DNA from 2 places in the Nonomuraea sp. NPDC050556 genome. Region 2 is predicted to be linked to the other one. Evidence: riboswitches for the same ligand, from Rfam matches in the RefSeq annotation. Region 2 holds a riboswitch; the other holds the start of a gene.
What was found. A riboswitch is a leader RNA that binds a small molecule or an ion and turns the genes downstream of it on or off. The one in region 2 is predicted to bind cyclic di-AMP.
Positions count from the first base shown of each region.

Region 1: linked by a shared signal. The riboswitch ahead of ACIBG8_RS38980 (hypothetical protein) and the one ahead of ACIBG8_RS43775 (C40 family peptidase) in region 2 are both predicted to bind cyclic di-AMP.

Region 1 covers NZ_JBITGU010000004.1:396,032-400,268, forward strand. Annotated here, with positions in the region: gene ACIBG8_RS38975 (alpha/beta fold hydrolase) at 1-702, opposite strand, end outside; gene ACIBG8_RS38980 (hypothetical protein) at 1,125-1,925, opposite strand; cyclic di-AMP (ydaO/yuaA leader) riboswitch at 2,095-2,233, opposite strand; gene ACIBG8_RS38985 (DUF5302 domain-containing protein) at 2,889-3,101, opposite strand; gene ACIBG8_RS38990 (MDR family MFS transporter) at 3,173-4,237, opposite strand, start outside.
Region 2 covers NZ_JBITGU010000005.1:327,912-332,148, forward strand. Annotated here, with positions in the region: gene ACIBG8_RS43770 (amino-acid N-acetyltransferase) at 39-587, opposite strand; cyclic di-AMP (ydaO/yuaA leader) riboswitch at 865-1,003, shown strand; gene ACIBG8_RS43775 (C40 family peptidase) at 1,009-2,049, shown strand; gene ACIBG8_RS43780 (LuxR C-terminal-related transcriptional regulator) at 2,051-2,263, opposite strand; gene ACIBG8_RS43785 (cytochrome P450) at 2,448-3,659, shown strand; gene ACIBG8_RS43790 (winged helix-turn-helix transcriptional regulator) at 3,635-4,039, opposite strand; gene ACIBG8_RS43795 (NADP-dependent oxidoreductase) at 4,117-4,237, shown strand, end outside.

The sequences.
Region 1 (4,237 bases), on a different contig from region 2:
GATGACGAGCGCCGGCACGTCCAGCTGCCTCAGCTGGTCCGTACGGTCACCCGAGGCGATGATCGCGACGAGCTGCCTGGCCGTACCCGCCGGGTCGTAGGCGCGGTCGTAGGAGAGCCCGGCGATCCTGGCCACGCGCTCGCGGTCCATCTCGAAGCCCGGGGAGCCGATGATCCCCCACAGCTCGAAGGAGCGCTCGACCGCTGTCGCCCGGTCGGGGGCGGGCGGCATCAGCAGCGCGGCGCCCGCCTCGGGGCTCGGGGCGCCGATGTCGGGGCCGGGGGTGGACATGATCGAGGTGAGCGTGAGGGTGCGCTCGGGGTATTCGATCGCGAACGTCTGGGCGATCATCCCGCCCATGGAGGCGCCGACGATGTGGGCGGACGGCCAGCCGAGGTGGTCCATGAGTCCTGCGGCGTCGGCGGCGAGGTCCTTGAGCAGGTAGGCGGCCTGCGGGTGGCCACCGAGCGCGGCGGCGAGGTCGGGCGGGCCCGCCTCGTGCAGGTGGGTGGACAGGCCCACGTCCCGGTTGTCGAACCGCACGACGTGGTGTCCCTGGTCGGCGAGGAGCTGGCAGAGCTCGTCGTCCCAGAAGATCATCTGTGCGCCGAGGCCCATGATGAGCAGCATGGGTTTGTCTTCCGGGGACCCGAAGGACTCGTAGCAGAGCTGGAGGCCGTTGACGCTCGCGAACTCGGTCATGCCAAATAGAATGACATTCTAATCGCCCAGAGAAAAGCCCCACCCGCAACCCCCGGGTAGCGCGCCCGCAGCGCGGGCAGTGCGCGGGATGACCGTAGTGTCTCGGCCACCCGGGGGGTACATGGGCCTTCCGAGCTAAGGGCGCGCACCCCAGGGCGCCGCGTCGGCGGGTCGGGGTACGGCGGAGCCCGGCGCCTTGTACGGCGGGCACCGGGCAACGAGCGGTGGATCAGCGCCTGACGAGAGCGGAGGTCCGCCCGCAACCCCCGGGTAGCGCGAGGATGACCGTAGTGTCTCGGCCAACCGGGGGGTACATGGGCCTTCCGAGCTAAGGGCGCGCACCCCAAGGCGCCGCGTCGGCGGGTCGGGGTACGGCGGAGCCCGGCGCCCTGTACGGCGGGCACCGGGCTACGAGCGTGGGATCAGCGCTTGACGAGAGCGGAGATCCGCCCCCGAGCCAGGAACAGCCCACCGCCGAGCAGCGCGAGACCACCCAGGATGGCGACACCACCGATGGTGTTCGACTCCGTGGCGTCCGACTTCACGGCCATCGCCTGAACGTCGATCGGCTTAGGCGCAGCGGCAGGAGCAGCGGCCTCGACCGGAGCCGCCTTCTTCGCAGGCTCGGCCTTCTTCACCGGAGCCTTGGCGGCGAGGACCGGCGGCTTGGCGGGGTTGCTGTCCTTACGCGCCCAAGCACCCGTGGAGAACGCCACCGGGTGGTTCTTCTTGCCCACCCCGTTGCCCCACTTGGTGATGACGTACTCCACCTTCGCGTGCCCCTCGCCACCGACACCGTCCACACCCAGCGTGCCGCTGTTGAACGTGCCACCCAGCAGGTAGGCGAACGTCTTGGCGTCGAGGTCGAGCATGACCCCGTTGTTCGACGGGTTGCCAGGACCCCGGTCGCCGACGAAGAACGGCGCCTTCTTGCCCTTGTAGACCACGTACCCCTCGGTGAACAGCGGCCAGCTCGGGCTGGCGGCCATCCCCTTCTGCATCGGCTTGCCGCTGGCGGGCAGGCCCGTGTCACCGGCGCGGCCGGAGGAGTCGTCCCAGTAGTACGAGGCGGTGGTGGACCCCTTGAGCAGGACGGGCTTCTCGTTCTGCTGGGCGACGGGGGTCATCTCGACGTCGGCGTGGGCGGCGGCTGCGCCTGCTCCGGCGATGAGGCCGGCGACAGCGAGCATGGTGAACGTGCGCATGGCGAAGCGGGGAGTCATGAAGAAGAAAGGTCCTTTGTGCGGGGACGGGGAAAGTCGCGCTCAAGAAGGCGCGTAGCCGGGCAGAAGGGCCAGACGGTCGCTACGCGAAAGAGCGGGAGAAAAAGATCAGTACCCGGGGGCCGTTACGGCACGAAAGGGGGAAGGGGCGTGGAAACGCATAAGTTCGTGGTCCTCTCCATCGCGCCTACCGGGTTAGCTGACGGGTTCGGGCGTGGAGATGCCCTACCGACCTGGGGAGGTCGGATTCACCCCAAGGGACGTGGGTCCCCGGCTCCCGCGTTCGCGGGATTCGGCGCCAGCCGGCTGCCTCTTCCTGGTGAAGGGCCAGGTCACCGGCTGGTAACGCTTAGGACTGTAGGCACAAAGCGGGACAAAAGCAAAACTAAACCCATGAAAACCCCAGAAGATCTACCTTGGTGTCCCATGAATCAGTAGTGCCTATCAACCACGAAAGCCCTGCACAGCCCCGGATTTCGCACATTTCCCGCCGCTTGTCGATCTCGGGGCGAATGTCACGCCAATCACAGGGCGGGGGCCCGAAATGGATCTACCTTCCCCTGGCGGAATGCACACCCCTGGAGAAGGAGATCGTCAAAGGCCCGATGAAGGTCGGCAACGAGAGGAAAGCCGCGCCATGGAGCCGCATGGAGGGCGCGGGGCCCGAGAGGGCGCGAGTAGCGGGAGGTGGGGGCGCTGGGGCCGCAGGAGAGCCCGAGTCGCAGAAGGTGGGGGCGCTGGGGGCCTGGGAGACCTGGGGCCGGGAGGTCGGGGATCGCGGGTGGCGCGCCAAAGGGGCGAGTGGAGCGACGCGGGGGTGCGGGGGAACTCACGGGAGGTCGCGGGTCTCACGGGGAGATCGCGGGCGTCGCTGGGGGTCGCGCCAAGGGTCGCGAAGAGGTGGGGGTCGCGAGGAGGTGGGGACAAAGAAGGGGGTACGGCTGGGCCGTACCCCCTGGAGGATTAACCGCCGCTCTTGCGGCGGAAGGTGCGCTTGCCACCAGCAGGACCGTGCGTGCCGTGGATCTTCGAGGGGTCCTTGCCCCTGCCACCGGCCGCCGCTTCGGCGTGCTGGTTCTTCTTCAGCTCCAGCGCCTCGCGGAACTTGCGCTTCATCTCGTCCTCTGAGACTTCGGCGTCTTGCGTGTTGTCCGGCTCCGCCGGGGTGTCAGCCATGAGGACCTCCTGGTGTTGGGGACAACCCACAGCTTCGCACGACTGCCCACACAGCGCGAAACCGGGCCCGTTCAGACCAGGGCTTCCAGCTTCTGCTCCACCGGTACGGCCCGCGTCAGCCGACCCCCAGGCAGCCCGGTGAGGGCCAGGAACGCGATCAGAGCCCCGGCGACGCCCAGCCACGGGATGACGGTCGCCGCAGCCGAGGCGTGCGCCGCCTGCAGACCGTGGAGCGGCGCCTCCGTGGTGACCACCGAGCCATAAGCGGTCCCTGCGATGGCGAGCGCCACCGAGCCGCCGATCTGCCGGAAGAAGGTCAGGTTGGCGGTAGCCGTACCGATGAACTGCGGCGGGACGGACTGCTGGATCGCCACGGTCAGCCCGGACAACATCGGCCCCATGCCCAGCCCGATCAGCGCCATCCACCCGGCCAGCGCCAGCGGCGCGGTGTCGAGCGACAGGTTCACGCACAGCAGCGTCCCGGCGATCAGCAGCACAGGGGCCCCGAGCAGGAACGGCTTGAACAGACCGGTCCGCGACATCAGCGCGCCCATGATCACGCTGCCCGCGACCATGGCCAGCGTGAGCGGGTAGATGCGCAGACCCGAGCTCGTCGCGCTGACCCCGAGCGCCTCCTGGAAGTAACGCGGCAGGAAGACGACCCCGGCGAACATGCAGAAAGCGGTGAAGAACGAGACCACGTTGACCAGCGTGTAGCTGCGGTTGGCGAACAGGTGCATCGGCATGATCGGGTCGGCCACCCGCCGCTCGATCAGCACGAACGCCGCGAGCAGCACCAGCGACCCGATGATCGGCCCGGCGACGGTCAGCGTGGTCCAGGTGTTGTCGCCGATGCCCTTGTTGGTCAGCCCGACGAGCAACGCGCAGATCGCCACGGCGAAGACGGCGATGCCCAGGTAGTCGGGCCGCCCGCCGCCGGTGCCCTTGCGGAACGGCAGGCGCATGACGATGATCGCGGTCAGGATGATGCCGAGCGGCACGTTCACGTAGAAGGCCCAGCGCCAGCTCGCGTAGTCGGTGAACAGGCCGCCGAGGAACGGGCCGGCCACGAAGCTCAGCGCCATCACGCCACCGAGCGCGCCCTGCACCCTGGCGCTCTTGTCCGGCGGGAACAG
Region 2 (4,237 bases):
CAACGTATCGGCATAGGTATCAACAATCACCTTTCCCCTTAGTCAACACCAGGGTTGAGATGCAACAACATCCTGGTGTTACCCAGAGTGTTGGGCTTGACGTGCTCAAGGTCGAGAAACTCGGCCACACCCTCGTCGTAGGAGGCCAGGAGTTCCGCGTAGACCTCGGGAGACACCGGTGTGCCCTTGATCTGGACGAAGCCGTGCCTGGCGAAGAAATCCACCTCGAAGGTGAGACAGAACACGCGCCGAAGACCCAGATCTCTGGCCGTACGCACCAGAGCCGAGACAATTTCGTGACCAATTCCCAGGCCCCGGCATTCCGGATCCACCGCCACGGTGCGAATCTCCGCGAGGTCCTCCCACAGCACGTGCAGCGCCCCGCAGCCGACGACGCGCCCGTCCCGCTCGGCCACCCAGAACTCCTGCACGTCCTCGTACAACGTGACCGTGGCCTTTTCCAGCAGCCGCGGCCCCGCGCCCGCATAGGTGTCGACCAGGCGCCTGATAGTGCGCACATCGGGCGTGCGGGCGCGCCGCACGATCACGTCTGTCTCACGCACTGCCCGCTCGGCGACCTGCTCCATGGCAGTTCAGCGTACCGATGCGATTACGGCCAGCCCCTAAATCAATCGGAGTGACTTTGTGTAGTCGTATAGACACGGAGCGGATTGCCCTATTCCCACACACCACAAAAGCCTCAAATCACCCTAAAACCCCAGTAGCATCAGGCCAGGACGGCGTAGCACGTGATCAGGCTGTGATCCATCGGTTGTGAAACCTCAACAGAATTAGCAGTTCTGGTTGAGCACGAACCTGACGGTGCACTAGTGTCCAGCGTCGATGTCCACCACGCGATCCCGCGTGGCGACCGCGCCTAATCCTCGCTCGCGGGGAGCCGGGGACCCAGGTCCCTTCGGGGTGAATCCGAGCCACGCGGCTCGGTAGGGCTGCTCCGGCCCGAACCCGTCAGCTAACCCGGTAGGCGGTCTCGAGAGGAGCTGGTTGGTGAAGCGCACGCGTGACCGTGGGGGGAAGCCGGCGGGCAAGCACGCCCGCCCTCCGGAACGGACCTTCCCCCGCAGGCTCGCCGTCGTGGGAGCCGCCTTCGCGGCCCTCGCCATCGCCTTCCCCGCAGGATCGGCCGTCGCCGACCCCAAGCCTTCGCTCAAGGAGCTCTCCCAGCAGGTCGAGGAGCTCCACACGCAGATCGAGACGCTGACCGAGGAGTACAACGGCCAGCGCGAGAAGCTGAAGACGGCCGAGAAGACCGCCAAGGCGGCCAAGGCGACCCTCGCCAGGAGCCAGGCGGAGCTGGAGGCCAAGCGCGGCAAGGCCATCGCGCTCGCCCAGGACGAGTACATCTCCGGCGGCCTCGGCGGCGCCATGGCGTTCAGCAACAGCGGCGACCCCGCCCACTTCCTCGACCGGGCGGCCACCAACTTCGCGCTCGTCGAGCAGCAGGGCCAGCAGGTCAGCCAGGTCGTCAAGATGATCGACGCGGCCGAGCGGGCCAAGGCCAGCGCCGCCCAGCGCATCGAGGAGGTCGGCAAGCTCGTCGCCGACCTCGACACCAAGCGCGACAAGATCAGCAAGCTCGTCACCAAGGTGGAGAGCAACCTGTTCAAGCGCGCCGTCGGCGAGGCGGGCCGCCCTGGCACCAGGGCCATGCGGGTGAACCTGCCGATCATCGGCTCGGGCAAGGCCGCCGAGGCCGCCCGTTGGGCGCTCACGCAGCAGCTCAAGCCGTACGTCTGGGGCGCGGAAGGTCCGGGCTCCTACGACTGCTCCGGCCTGGTCATGGCCGCCTACCAGCGGGTCGGCATCAGCCTGCCGCACTACACGGGCGACCAGTGGACGGCGGGCACCCGCGTCTCGCGCGAGGAGCTGCGCCCCGGCGACCTGGTCTTCTTCTACGGCGACCTGCACCACGTGGGCATATACGTCGGCGGCGGCATGATGGTCCACGCGCCGCAGACCGGCGACGTCGTGCGCATCGCGCCGATCGACCGGCGCCCGTGGGCCGGAGCCGTCCGCATAGCCGACTGAGTCAGATCAGCTGTTTTCGTGCCGCCCAGGCCACCGCCTCGATCGCGGTGGCCACGCCGATCCTGTCGCAGATGCCGCGCAGGCGGCGGCGCACCGTGCGACCGCTGATGTCCAGGCGGCGCCCGACGCGGTCGACCGTGACACCCTTGGCCAACTCGGCTAGCAACGCCAGGTCGTTGTGACTCAGCTCAACGGTCTCGGTGAGCGCATCCATCGGGAGCCCTCCCCCCAGCAGAACCCGGTGACGTCTCGGCCCGAGCAATGCTGCTCGTCTCGCAGAAGGTAAACGCATTCAGGAAAGGTCGTCAAGCCGCATTGTCTCCGCACTTGACGGCCTCTATTGACTTGATCGAATCTATGTGAAGTACTCACCTTATGTCGGCACACTTCGGGGACCAATGAGTGATCTCCACATCGATCCTTACAGTGCCCCGCCGCCCCAGGCGATGACGGCTGCCGACCTCCTGGGCTTCGACCCGTTCGATCCCGACTTTCTTCGCGAGCCATACGTTGTATACAGAAAGTTACGCGAACGCGGATCATTAGTTCGTACCGTCGGCGGTCTTCTCGTGGCCACCACACATGAGCACTGCTCAACCGTGTTGCGCGATCCCCGGTTCGGCCATGGTTCTGATCCCCTGGGCAAGGGAGATCCCACCAAACCGATTGAATCCTTCCTGCTCATGGACCCTCCGGATCACACCCGGCTGCGCGCGCTGGTGAGCCGGGCCTTCACTCCGAGGATGGTCGAACGGCTCCGCCCGAGGGTCGAGGCGATCGCCGAGCGGCTGATCGAGGAGCTGCCCGACGATGCGGATCTGGTGTCCGGTTTCGCCTATCCGTTGCCCGTGATGGTGATCACCGAGATGCTCGGAGTGCCGCCGGAGGATCACGAACGGTTCAGTGGCTGGAGCGAAACTCTGGCCAGAAGTCTTGACCCGATGCTGTCAAGTGAACTTGTTCAAGAGACAGAACGGGCGCGCGCCGAGTTCGGCGACTATTTCCGCGAACTCATTGCCCTTCGGCGGAAAGCGCCAGGAGAAGACCTGTTGAGCGCCCTGACACTCGTCAAGGAACTCTCCGAGGCCGAGTTGGTCGCCACGTGCGTGTTACTTCTCGTCGCAGGACACGAGACGACGGTCAACCTGATCGCTAACGGCGTGCTGGCGCTGGCGCGGCATAACGCCACCGACTATCTCGTGAAATATCCGGATCGAGGGGCTGCGGTGGTCGAGGAGGTCCTGCGCTACGACCCGCCGGTCCAGCTCACCCTCAGGTACGCCCTGGAGGACGCCGAGCTCGGCGGCGTGCCGACCCCGCAGGGCACCGCCGTGCTCGCGCTGGTCGGCGCGGCCAACAGGGATCCGGCGGCCTTCGCCGAACCCGACCGCTTCGACCTGGACCGGAAGCCCGGCCGGCATCTGGCGTTCGGCCTGGGCATCCACTTCTGCCTGGGGGCGACGCTGGCCAGGCTGGAGGGCGAGGTCGCGCTGCGCGCCCTCGCGCGGGCCGCGCCGGGCCTCACGCTGGCCGGCCCGGCTCCGCCGTACAAGGAGAATCTGGTCCTGCGGGGGCTCGCGAGCCTTCAGGTACGGCTGGCCGCGTCGTAGCGGCCCCTGGCGTCCTCCACGTCCTCGATGTGCGCCTCGGCCCAGCCCTTGATGGCCGCCACGACGGGCAGCAGGCTCACGCCGAGCGCGGTCAGCTCGTAGTCGACCCGCACGGGCACCGACGGGGTGACCGCGCGCGTGACGAGGCCGTCGCGCTCCAGACGGCGCAGGGTCTGGGTGAGCATCTTCTGGCTGACCCCGGCGATCGCCCTGGCCAGGTCGCTGTAGCGGCGCTGCCCGCCGGACAGCGCGTTGAGTATGAGCGTGACCCACTTGTCGGAGAGCGTGTCGAGCAGCTTCCTGGAGGGGCACTCGTCGATGTAGGCGTCGTAGACCAGCTTGGCCTGGGCGCGCCGGTCGGCTGCCGACATGGTCGCCATGACACTCCTCCGGGTGGGCTACGCACTCTTAGGTGCCTTCTTACCAGAAGAGAGTAGCTCTCCTTATGGTCGTGCCCATGAGAGCACTCTTCGCACGTTCAGGAATCGTGGAGATCACCGAAGTCCCGCTGCCCGAGGCCGGTCCTGGCCAGGTCAGAGTCAAGGTCGCCGCTGCCGCCGTGCAGCCGGTGGACCTGG